Linked DNA regions of Jeotgalibacillus aurantiacus. The protein of the gene in region 2 binds, or shares a complex with, the protein of the main gene of each other region. Links are inferred from orthologs where the notes say so. Each region holds a gene or a part of one and is shown on either strand. Other genes may lie near its edges.

Region 1 (4,388 bases), on a different replicon or contig from region 2:
GTTTCATTCCATTGAAGGTTTAAAGGAATATGTGAATGGTGATGATTTTGAGCTTCCGGTAGACGGCATTACACTGATTCAAGAGTATATTGAAGCACCTGAGCCGTATATCACGCGCTGTGAGTTTGTCGGCGGGAAATTTATCTACGCTGTCAGAGTGGATACGTCAGAAGGCTTTGAGCTTTGCCCGGCTGACGCCTGCCAGATCGGGGATTTATTCTGTCCGGTAGGGGAAGAAGTTGAAGAAAAACCTAAGTTTCAGGTTGTGGAGAATTTTGAGGATCCACTTATCCTTCAGCTTGAAACATTCCTTGAGAAAAACGACATTGCCGTGGCAGGCATCGAGTTTATCAAGGATAAGAATGGACAGATTTATGTATATGATATCAACACAAACACGAATTACAATGCTGATGCTGAGGCGAAGCATGGTAAGTTCGGTATGCTTGAGCTTGCGAATCATCTGAAGCAGGAGCTTGCAAAGGTTGCTCCGGTTGTAAATGCATAATAAATAGAGACCCCTGTCCTTTGGATGGGGGTTTTCTTATTGCGAGCGGTTGTGGCGGTGTAGGCCAAATATCACTGAACTGACAAATTCCGTGAGAAGCTGACAAACTTGTGGTGTGAGCTCACGAATTGCGGTGGTAAGCTGACGAATTCAGCGAATAACCTCACGAACTCCCATTACAACCTCACAATGTTCAAGTGCGTGCCATGCTCGAATATAAATAAGTTCAATTAGTGGTATGATTTCGCAAGAATAAAAAATATTAAATCAATTTTTTTTGATTTAATAATTGACGATTTGTTTTAGGAAGGGTATGCTTTATATATCAAGTAAATTTGATTAAAGGAGCTGCTGATCATGACCATGGTCGAATTGTTACCAACTACGGATACTTTTAAATTATATGAAAAAAAATTCAAAGCGCTTTCTGATCACAAGCGTCTGGAGATCATGCATTTAATTCAAAAGCATCAATCGTTGTGCGTATGTGATCTGGCTGAACACATTGCAATGCCTCAATCTAAATTGTCTTATCATTTAAAACAACTGCTGGATGCCGGTTTTTTGAATGTTGAGAAGAAGGGAACGTGGAACTATTATTCGATTCGGAATGAGGGAGTAAATGAAGTTTTATCGCCGGCATTATGCTGTTTGTTCCGAAATGAAGATTCAGCGTGTTAGCCTCTCTGAACGGGAGGCTCCTCATTTCGTTAATATATCAAAAAAATTTGATTTAAGGGGTGTATGGTTGTGTTTGAAACGTTCTTATGGATTGCTCTTGAGTTAACGGTTTTGTTTGTCTTTCTATCTTTCCTATTATCCATTTTGCAGAGCTGGATTCCGTATGAGAGGATAGAGCGTTATTTAAAAATTCGATCAAAATGGAAGGCTGGGGGTTTTGCACTCATTTTTGCATTTATTACGCCTTTCTGTTCCTGTTCAACGATCCCAGTCGTCGTAAACATGCTGAAAAACCGGGTGCCATTTGGTTTGACGATGGTGTTTTTGTTTTCATCACCGCTGCTTGATCCAACCATTCTTACGGTCATGGGTGTCATCCTGGGGTGGGAAGTTACCGTTGTTTATACAGTGATCACGGCAGTATTTTCTGTCATCCTTGGTTTTGCACTTGAGAAATTCGGTTTCGAAAAATATGTAAAGCCGGTGATTCTTGAAGGATATAGTCCAAACGTAAAGGCAGGGTGGAACGTTATAGGTGCGTTGGCGGAAACAGGAAAAATGATGAAATCGGTATTTCCATTCTTGATAATCGGTGCTGCCATTGGAGCAGGGATACATGGACTTGTTCCAGCGGATTGGATTGCAGCTAATTTTGGACACGGGGCATGGTGGTTGATTCCGGCTGCGGCAGTGCTCGGAATCCCACTCTATATCCGTCTTTCCAGTATGATCCCAATTTCACAGGTTCTTCTGTTAAAAGGGATGGCATTGGGCCCCATTATGGCATTATTGATCAGTTCTGCCGGTGCAAGCCTGCCTGAGGTTGTATTGCTTAAATCTATATTCCGAATACAACTGGTCGCTGTTTTTATCTTATCTGTTTTATCTATGGCTTCTTTATCAGGTTTTATTTTTTACCTGATTTGAACAGTGATATCTTAATAAGGAGGTGAACGTACATGCTGAAAAAACTGCTTTCATTATTTAAAACAGAGAAAAAACAAACGTGTTGCGAAGTGAAAATCGTTGAAGTGAAAAAGTAAAAGATACAACCATTTGTCTCATTTACAAAATCTCAATCTCCGTAACACATCCGTAAACGATTTCGAGGATTATATTGCGGAATTGCCGGGTATAAATTGCTAATGAACGGGGTCATGATAGTGATGAGGTGAGACAACATGTTCAAAAAATGGTTATTAAAAAAGAAAAAAGATCAGGATAAATCATCCAGACAATTGAAGGTGCTGGAGATGAGAGAAATAAAGGTCAATTAATATAAAAAAGACGTCCGCAAATTATTAAATGAGGACGTCTTTTTTATATTAATGTGTATTGCTTGTGATCACGACTCCTCTGCCGTCCGGCGTGTCCTGGACATCGAGTGTGATATTTTCGGCTACGAAAAGGATCTGAGGGTCAATCGCTACTTTGATGCTGTTGATTTCCCAGACGATATCGTTTTCCTCAGGAGGGTCGATCCCGAGACCGAGATCAGGGGTACCGTCCCCCTGTCCCGCAAAATAAATACGGACATTATCGTTATCGTACCGGTCGAATAGTTCGAGCAGCGCTTGTTTGGCTGTATCGGTAATCACCATCTATATTCACTCCTTTTTTATTCAATTCCACAAGGAGGCGGTTCACACCTTCTTCACCATCATAATCCTGCACGAACATTCCGTAAAGGTCAAATGCTTTGCAGCTGCTTATCTACCTGTTTCAGCAAATGTCTTGATACGTTCACCGATTTCATCACGTACGCGCTGGAAGAATGCCCATTTTTCCTCTTCAGTACCCTCTGCTTTCGCAGGATCATCGAAGCCCCAGTGCTCACGTTTTACATGGGGAGGTGTAACCGGACAGTGGTCTGCAGCATGGCCGCATAACGTAACGACTAAATCTGCGTTATTCAGAATTTCAGGATCGATGGTATCAGAAGTCTGATTAGAAATATCAATATCGGCTTCTTTCATCGCTTTTACTGCATTAGGGTTCAGCCCGTGTGCTTCAAGTCCTGCACTCAGTACGTTCCACTCATCACTTAAAAATTTCTTTCCCCAACCTTCAGCCATCTGGCTTCTGCAGGAGTTTCCAGTACAAAGAAAATATAGTGTTTTTTTAGACATATCAATCTCTCCTTAAATAAATTTTTTTTACAGAATAATTAATAACCATACATAAAGGCCGAAAAGAGTAATGAATAGCGTTGGGATTGTCAGAATGATGCCGACTTTAAAATAGTATCCCCAGCTGATCGTAAAGCCTTTTTTACTTAATACATGCAACCATAATAAGGTAGCGAGTGAACCGATTGGTGTAATTTTTGGGCCAAGATCTGATCCAATCACGTTCGCATAAATAAGTGCTTCACGAATGGCTCCGGTTGTAGCGGTTTCCTGAATAGCCAGCGCATCAATCATAACGGTCGGCATGTTATTCATAATCGATGAAAGAAAGGCTGCAATAAAACCCATTCCCATCGTGGCTGCCAGCAGTCCGTGATCCGCAGTTGCATCCAGCACATCAGCGAGCAGTGTAGTCAGGCCGGCATTTCGAAGACCATACACAACGACATACATCCCAATAGAGAAAAAGACGATGGCCCATGGTGCATCCTTGACAACTGTTTTTGTATGAACGGCTGGGCTCTTCCGTGCAATCAGCAGGAAAATAATCGCGATGATTCCCGCGATTATAGAAACCGGAATGCCGGTAAATTCACTTGCGAAATAACCAATCAAAAGGACAGCAAGCACAACCCATGAAAGACGGAACATCTTTGGATCTTTCAGTGCTTCGTGTGGCTGTCGAAGCTGGCTCATATTATAATTTTCCGGGATGCTTTTACGGAAAAACAGCCAGAGAACGAGTAAGCTTGCGCCGATACTGAAGAAGTTAGGGATAATCATACGGCTCGCATACTCAGCAAATCCAATGCCAAACACGTCAGCTGATACGATATTCACAAGGTTACTGACGATCAGCGGCAGGGAAGCTGTATCCGCAATAAATCCGCTGGCCATAATGAATGGAAGGATCATGGCCTCTTTGAAATTCAGGTTACGCACCATTGCAAGAACAATCGGTGTTAAAATCAAAGCCGCTCCGTCATTGGCGAAAAATGCTGCAACGACTGCACCAAGAAGGGTCACGTAAATAAACATTTTGATCCCGCTGCCCTTTGCGAAACGGGCCA
Region 2 (6,159 bases):
ACATACCCTTCTTGTAAAAGGATTGCGCAAATAAAGGGGGAAAAGAACATGGGATTTTTACGATGGGAGAACAATGAGTTTATTTCAACAGCTACAATCAGCCGTCCCCCGGCAAACGCTTTGTCCGGTGCGCTGATTGAAGAAATTGATTCGTGGCTCGATGCAGTCGAACATGATCAGGATGTAAGAGTCCTTCTCATCCACGGTGAAGGCAGGTTTTTTTCTGCAGGGGCAGACATCAAGGAATTCACTGAGGTTCCTTCCGGTGCAGAGTTTACTAAACTGGCACAGAGGGGTCAACGCGTATTCGAAAGAATGGAAGCGTTCTCAAAGCCGATTATTGCCTCAATCCATGGGGCGGCTTTAGGTGGTGGTCTTGAACTTGCAATGGGCTGCCATATCCGTTACGTGAGTGAGTCCGCCAAGCTTGGCCTTCCTGAGCTGCAGCTCGGGTTGATTCCGGGATTTGCAGGCTCGCAAAGGCTGCCAAGATTTGTAGGATTCGCCAAAGCGGCGGAAATGCTTTTATCAAGCGATCCGATAACTGGGGAAGAAGCTGTGCAGTGGGGTCTTGCCAATAAGGCGTTCCCTGAAGAAGAAGTATTCGAAAAATCGAAAGCGCTTGCATTAAAACTGGCTCAAAAGAGTCCGGTTTCAGTAAAAGCGGCGATCGACCTGCTTCAATATTCAAAACGCGGAGAATTTCAGGCCGGTGTTGATAAAGAAGCGGAGCTTTTTGGAGAAGTATTCGTGTCAGAGGACGCAAAAGAAGGCATTGGCGCGTTCATTGAGAAAAGAAAACCTGTTTTTAAGGGAAATTAATATAAATTAATCATCATCAAAAATCGGAGGGAATAATATGAATATTTACGTACTGATGAAAAGAACGTTTGATACAGAGGAAAAAATTTCAGTCCAGGGTGGAAAGATTGCTGAAGACGGAGCGGAATTCATCATCAACCCTTACGATGAATATGCGATCGAGGAAGCCATCCAGCTTCGCGATGAGCACGGTGGAGAAGTAACTGTTGTATCAGTCGGTAATGAAGAGACAGAAAAGCAGCTTCGTACTGCTTTAGCAATGGGTGCTGATAAAGCAGTGCTTGTTAATATTGAAGATGACCTGGATGAAACGGATCAGTTTACAACAGCAAAAATTCTTGCTGAATACCTGAAAGATAAGGAAGCGGATCTGATCATCGGAGGAAACGTGGCAATTGATGGCGGTTCAGGTCAGGTCGGTCCGCGTGTGGCTGAGCAGTTAAACATCCCTTACGTAACGACGATCACAAGCATCAAAATTGATGGAGACACAGTAACCATTGTCCGTGACGTAGAAGGAGATTCTGAAACAATCGAAACTTCACTTCCACTACTCGTTACGGCACAGCAAGGTCTGAATGATCCGCGTTATCCATCACTTCCGGGGATCATGAAAGCAAAGAAAAAGCCGCTTGATGAGCTTGAGCTTGATGATCTGGATCTAGAGGAAGAAGATGTTGAACCAAAAACAGAAACAGTTGAAATTTACCTGCCACCTGCAAAAGAAGCAGGGCGTATTCTTGATGGTGACATTGACGCACAGGTGAAAGAACTTGTGGACCTTCTTAGAAAAGAAGCAAAAGTAATCTGATTTCACATGTAAACTAAACAGTCAGACTCGTCATTTCAGAGTCAAAGACAGGACTAAACATGACAATAACCAGGAGGTTTTATCATATGAGCAAAAAAGTAGTCGTTTTAGCAGAATCCAGAGAAGGTGCACTTAGAAACGTATCGTTTGAAGCAATCGCAGCCGGAAAGAAAATCTCAGATGGTGGCGAGGTTGTCAGTGTACTCGTTGGAAACCAGGTTGCCGGATTGGCAGATGAATTATTCGCTTACGGTGCTGATAAAGTCGTAACTGTTGAGGATGCAAAGCTCGAACAGTATTCTTCTGATGGTTATGCACAGGCATTACTAGCTGTGATTGAACAGGAGTCTCCGGAAGCGCTCGTTTTCGGCCACACTGCACTTGGTAAAGACCTTTCACCTAAAATTGCAGGAAGACTGAACATCGGCCTTGTATCAGATGTAACGTCGATTGAGGATGGCCCTGTGTTCATCCGTCCAATTTACAGTGGTAAGGCATTTGAAAAGAAAGTCATCAAAGACGGCCTGACATTTATTACGATCCGTCCAAACAACATTGCACCGCTTGATAAGGAAGAAGGCCGCTCAGGTGAAGTTTCATCTGTAAGCGTGGACATTAAAGACCTTCGTACAATCATCAAAGATGTTGTCCGTAAAGCAACAGACGGAGTGGATCTGTCAGAAGCAAAAGTCATCGTAGCCGGCGGACGCGGAGTCAAGAGTGAAGAAGGATTTGAACCGTTAAAAGAGCTTGCTGACCTTCTTGGCGGTGCAGTAGGCGCTTCCCGTGGAGCATGTGACGCTGATTACTGTGACTATTCACTGCAAATCGGCCAGACAGGTAAAGTTGTTACACCTGATTTGTATATTGCATGCGGAATCTCAGGTGCGATTCAGCACATGGCCGGTATGTCAAACTCAAAAGTCATCGTGGCGATCAATAAAGATCCGGAAGCGAACATCTTTAAAGTGGCCGACTATGGAATTGTAGGAGACCTGTTCGAAGTTGTACCATTACTGATTGAAGAATTTAAAAAAGTAAAAGTATCTTAATTTTATAAACGGGTGGGACAAACTCTCAACAGAGCGTCCTGCCCTTTTCTTTTAAGTCCATGATGTTAAGCATAAAGGTGGCGAAACCTTTTTCTGCCTGCTATACTCATTTTAGATTCGGAACCAATAAGGAGGAATTACGAATGGCAATTGCACACGCAACTGATCAAACATTTACTGAAGAAACAAAAGACGGTCTAGTACTAGCTGATTTCTGGGCAACATGGTGCGGACCTTGTAAAATGATTGCACCCGTTCTAGAAGAACTTGATGCTGACATGGGCGATAAAGTGAAAATCGTAAAGCTTGACGTTGACGAAAACCAGGAAACAGCAAGCAAATTCGGCGTAATGAGCATCCCGACTCTTGTCGTATTCAAAGACGGAGAAATCGTGGACAAAGTAGTAGGCTTCCAGCCGAAAGAAGCCCTAGAAGAGCTTCTAAGCAAACACGCATAAGCAAAACAAAACCAAAAACCGGGCCCAGCGCCCGGTTTTTTCATTAGAAAAGCGAAGGCGACTCGTCCAGTCCCGACAAGCATAAGGCGAAGATGAAAAAAGGGCTGACCTTCGCCCACGTTCAGCTTTGACTTATGACCTCGAGGGGCTAGTCGCCGCAGCTAGACACAAAAAAAGCGTAGTATGTTTTCAGTAGACTTTATCATTGCAATGAACTAATTTTTTCGGTTTTTCATTTTTTGAAAAATCAATAGATAGAGTCGAATCACGAAGGGCAGGTGAGCATCCGCAGACTCCTGTGGCGGAGGAGCGACAGGTGAGACAGCGTAGTGCGTAGCACTAGCTGGCTCACCGCGCGGCCACGGAAAGCGGAGGATGCTCACCTGCCCGGTTTCAATAAACGGAAATTCCTCTACAGTCCATCTCCCACAAAAACAACTTTAATTTTTGATTAAACATCACACACTAAAGTAAAATGGTAGAATAAGCCGGTCATCCACGACCCGCAGCAAACAAGAAAAAACTCTTCAAAAATATTTACCAGGAGGCCATCGACATGAACGACTTACTCAAAAATAAGCTGGCCGTCCTTCCTGACCAGCCGGGTTGTTATCTGATGAAAGACCGTCAGGGAACCATTATCTACGTCGGAAAAGCAAAGGTGCTAAAAAACCGAGTCCGGTCCTATTTTACAGGCTCGCATGACGGCAAAACACAGCGCCTCGTTTCTGAAATTGAGGACTTTGAATATATCGTGACCTCCTCCAATATGGAGGCACTCATTCTTGAATTGAACCTCATTAAAAAACATGACCCTAAATATAACGTCATGCTGAAGGATGATAAAACGTATCCGTTCATTAAAGTAACAGCAGAAAGACACCCGCGGCTCCTGATTACTCGGAAAGTAAAAAGGGATAAAGGGAAATACTTCGGTCCCTATCCGAATGCGCAGGCGGCCAACGAAACGAAAAAACTGCTGGACCGTATGTATCCACTCAGAAAATGCTCTACACTTCCTGATAAAGTCTGTCTCTATTATCATATGGGACAATGTCTTGCACCTTGTGAATTTAAGGTGGAGGAAGGCACGTACCGCCAAATGACAGAGGATATCGCACGTTTTCTCAATGGCGGATTTAAGGACGTGAAAAAAGAGTTAAAAGTGAAAATGGAGAAAGCTGCAGAAAATCTCGAATTTGAACGGGCAAAGGAATTCAGGGATCAGATTATTCACATTGAAGCGACGATGGAAAAGCAGAAGATGACAATGAATGATTTCACGAACCGTGATATTTTCGGTTATTCTGTCGATAAAGGCTGGATGTGTGTGCAGGTTTTCTTTATCCGTCAGGGAAAACTGATTGAACGGGATGTGTCGCTTTTCCCCATATACGATGAGGCTGAAGAGGAATTTCTTACGTTTCTCGGTCAATTCTATATGAAAGCGAATCATTTCAAGCCGAAGGAAGTGCTCGTGCCGCAATCCATCAACCGTGAGATGGCTGAGGAGCTGCTTGAGGTAACAGTTAAGCAGCCGGTAAGGGGACAAAAGAAGGATCTCGTTAATCTTGCTTCTAAAAATGCCCGGATCGCGCTGCATGAGAAATTCGCCTTGATTGAACGTGATGAAGACCGGACAATCCGCGCTGTTGAAAGTCTTGGTGCGGCGATGAATATTTACCCTCCGCTCCGAATTGAAGCGTTTGACAACTCCAATATTCAGGGGGCGGATGCAGTCTCTGCAATGGTTGTCTTCCAGGACGGTAAGCCGGACCGGAAAGAATACAGGAAATATAAAATCAAGACGGTTCAGGGTCCTGATGACTACGAATCCATGCGTGAAGTCATTCGGAGACGATACACCCGTGTTCTGAGAGACGATCTTCCTTTACCTGATTTGATCCTGATTGATGGAGGGAAGGGACAAATTGAAGCAGCGCGTGAAATCATTGAAGATGAACTTGGCATTGAGGTTCCGGTTGCCGGTCTCGCCAAGGATGACCGCCATAATACTTCACAGCTGTTATACGGGAATCCGCTTGAAATCATTCCGCTGAACAGGCGCAGTCAGGAGTTTTATCTGCTGCAGAGAATCCAGGATGAAGTTCACCGGTTTGCGATCACGTTTCACAGACAGGTGCGCGGCAAGAACTCCATTCAGTCAGTGCTAGATGAAATTCCGGGTGTCGGACCTCAGCGTAAAAAGCAGATTTTACGTTATTTCGGGTCGGTAAAAAAACTGCGGGAAGCGCCGCTTGAAGAAATCGTGAAGGCGGGAATCCCGGCCGCGACAGCTGAGAAAATTGTGGAGAAATTGAAGGAATAGTGTTGCTGTCTAAAAAAAGCAGTGCTATAATGAGTGAAAATTATACACTTTTTCTAAAGTGGTGATAGAGGTGCGGACGTCAATAGTAGCACAGCAGAGGATGATGAACTCCTTTGAAGCTGTGTGAAAGGGGCGGACCGCCGAAGTGATCAGCCATTCATCGAGCTGATTGCTGGTTCTGCATTTAAGAGGTGCAGGGCTGTCAGAACATTGACCTGTTCTGGAGAGCTATCTCACCTGTGCGATATACGGACGATGTCTGTTAAAAAGCAATGGGGATAGCCTTCCCCATTGCTTTTTTTTATTTCGCGGAAGGTTGAGAAATACAATATGAGAGAAGGAAATTAAAGTGGGTTTAGTTGTTCAGAAGTTTGGCGGAACGTCAGTAGGATCAGTTGAGAAGATCCATCATGTAGCCAATCGCGTCATTCAGGAAAAAGAGCGAGGGAATGATGTAATTGTCGTTGTGTCTGCAATGGGGAAAACAACAGATGAGCTTGTCAGACTGGCAGGGGAAATGACCTCAAGACCTGAGAAGCGTGAAATGGATATGCTGCTGACAACGGGAGAGCAGATGTCGATTTCACTCTTATCCATGGCGCTTCAAAACAGAGGATATAAAAGTACGTCCTTAACGGGCTGGCAGGCAGGAATCCGTACAGAGGCTGTTTTCAGCAACGCAAGAAT

The links.
Region 1: the proteins of trxA (region 2) and arsC are in contact, whole or in part, in an NMR structure (PDB 2IPA), measured with the Bacillus subtilis proteins. The link is inferred for Jeotgalibacillus aurantiacus from one-to-one orthologs.

The regions. Positions count from the first base shown.
Region 1 is NZ_JACNMS010000001.1:444,790-449,177, reverse strand. What follows is about bases 1,609-4,388. They hold arsC (arsenate reductase (thioredoxin)), read right to left. Parts: upstream 3,319-4,388; coding sequence 2,899-3,318; downstream 1,609-2,898. Other genes in these bases: H7968_RS02045 (arsenic transporter), read right to left, coding at 3,346-4,388; H7968_RS02055 (iron-sulfur cluster assembly accessory protein), read right to left, coding at 2,515-2,790; H7968_RS02060 (permease), read left to right, coding at 1,609-2,116. In the rest of the region: H7968_RS02070 (ATP-grasp domain-containing protein), read left to right, coding at 1-508; H7968_RS02065 (ArsR/SmtB family transcription factor), read left to right, coding at 872-1,189; more of H7968_RS02060, read left to right, coding at 1,253-1,608. UniProt on the Bacillus subtilis protein: Catalyzes the reduction of arsenate [As(V)] to arsenite [As(III)]. In vitro, can dephosphorylate para-nitrophenyl phosphate (pNPP).
Region 2 is NZ_JACNMS010000004.1:176,590-182,748, forward strand. What follows is about bases 1,543-4,485. They hold trxA (thioredoxin), read left to right. Parts: upstream 1,543-2,828; coding sequence 2,829-3,143; downstream 3,144-4,485. Other genes in these bases: H7968_RS13705 (electron transfer flavoprotein subunit beta/FixA family protein), read left to right, coding at 1,543-1,633; H7968_RS13710 (electron transfer flavoprotein subunit alpha/FixB family protein), read left to right, coding at 1,720-2,685; uvrC (excinuclease ABC subunit UvrC), read left to right, coding at 3,700-4,485. Also shown: H7968_RS13695 (TetR/AcrR family transcriptional regulator), read left to right, coding at 1-34; H7968_RS13700 (enoyl-CoA hydratase), read left to right, coding at 49-822; more of H7968_RS13705, read left to right, coding at 860-1,542; more of uvrC, read left to right, coding at 4,486-5,472; H7968_RS13725 (aspartate kinase), read left to right, coding at 5,822-6,159. UniProt on the Bacillus subtilis protein: Participates in various redox reactions through the reversible oxidation of its active center dithiol to a disulfide and catalyzes dithiol-disulfide exchange reactions.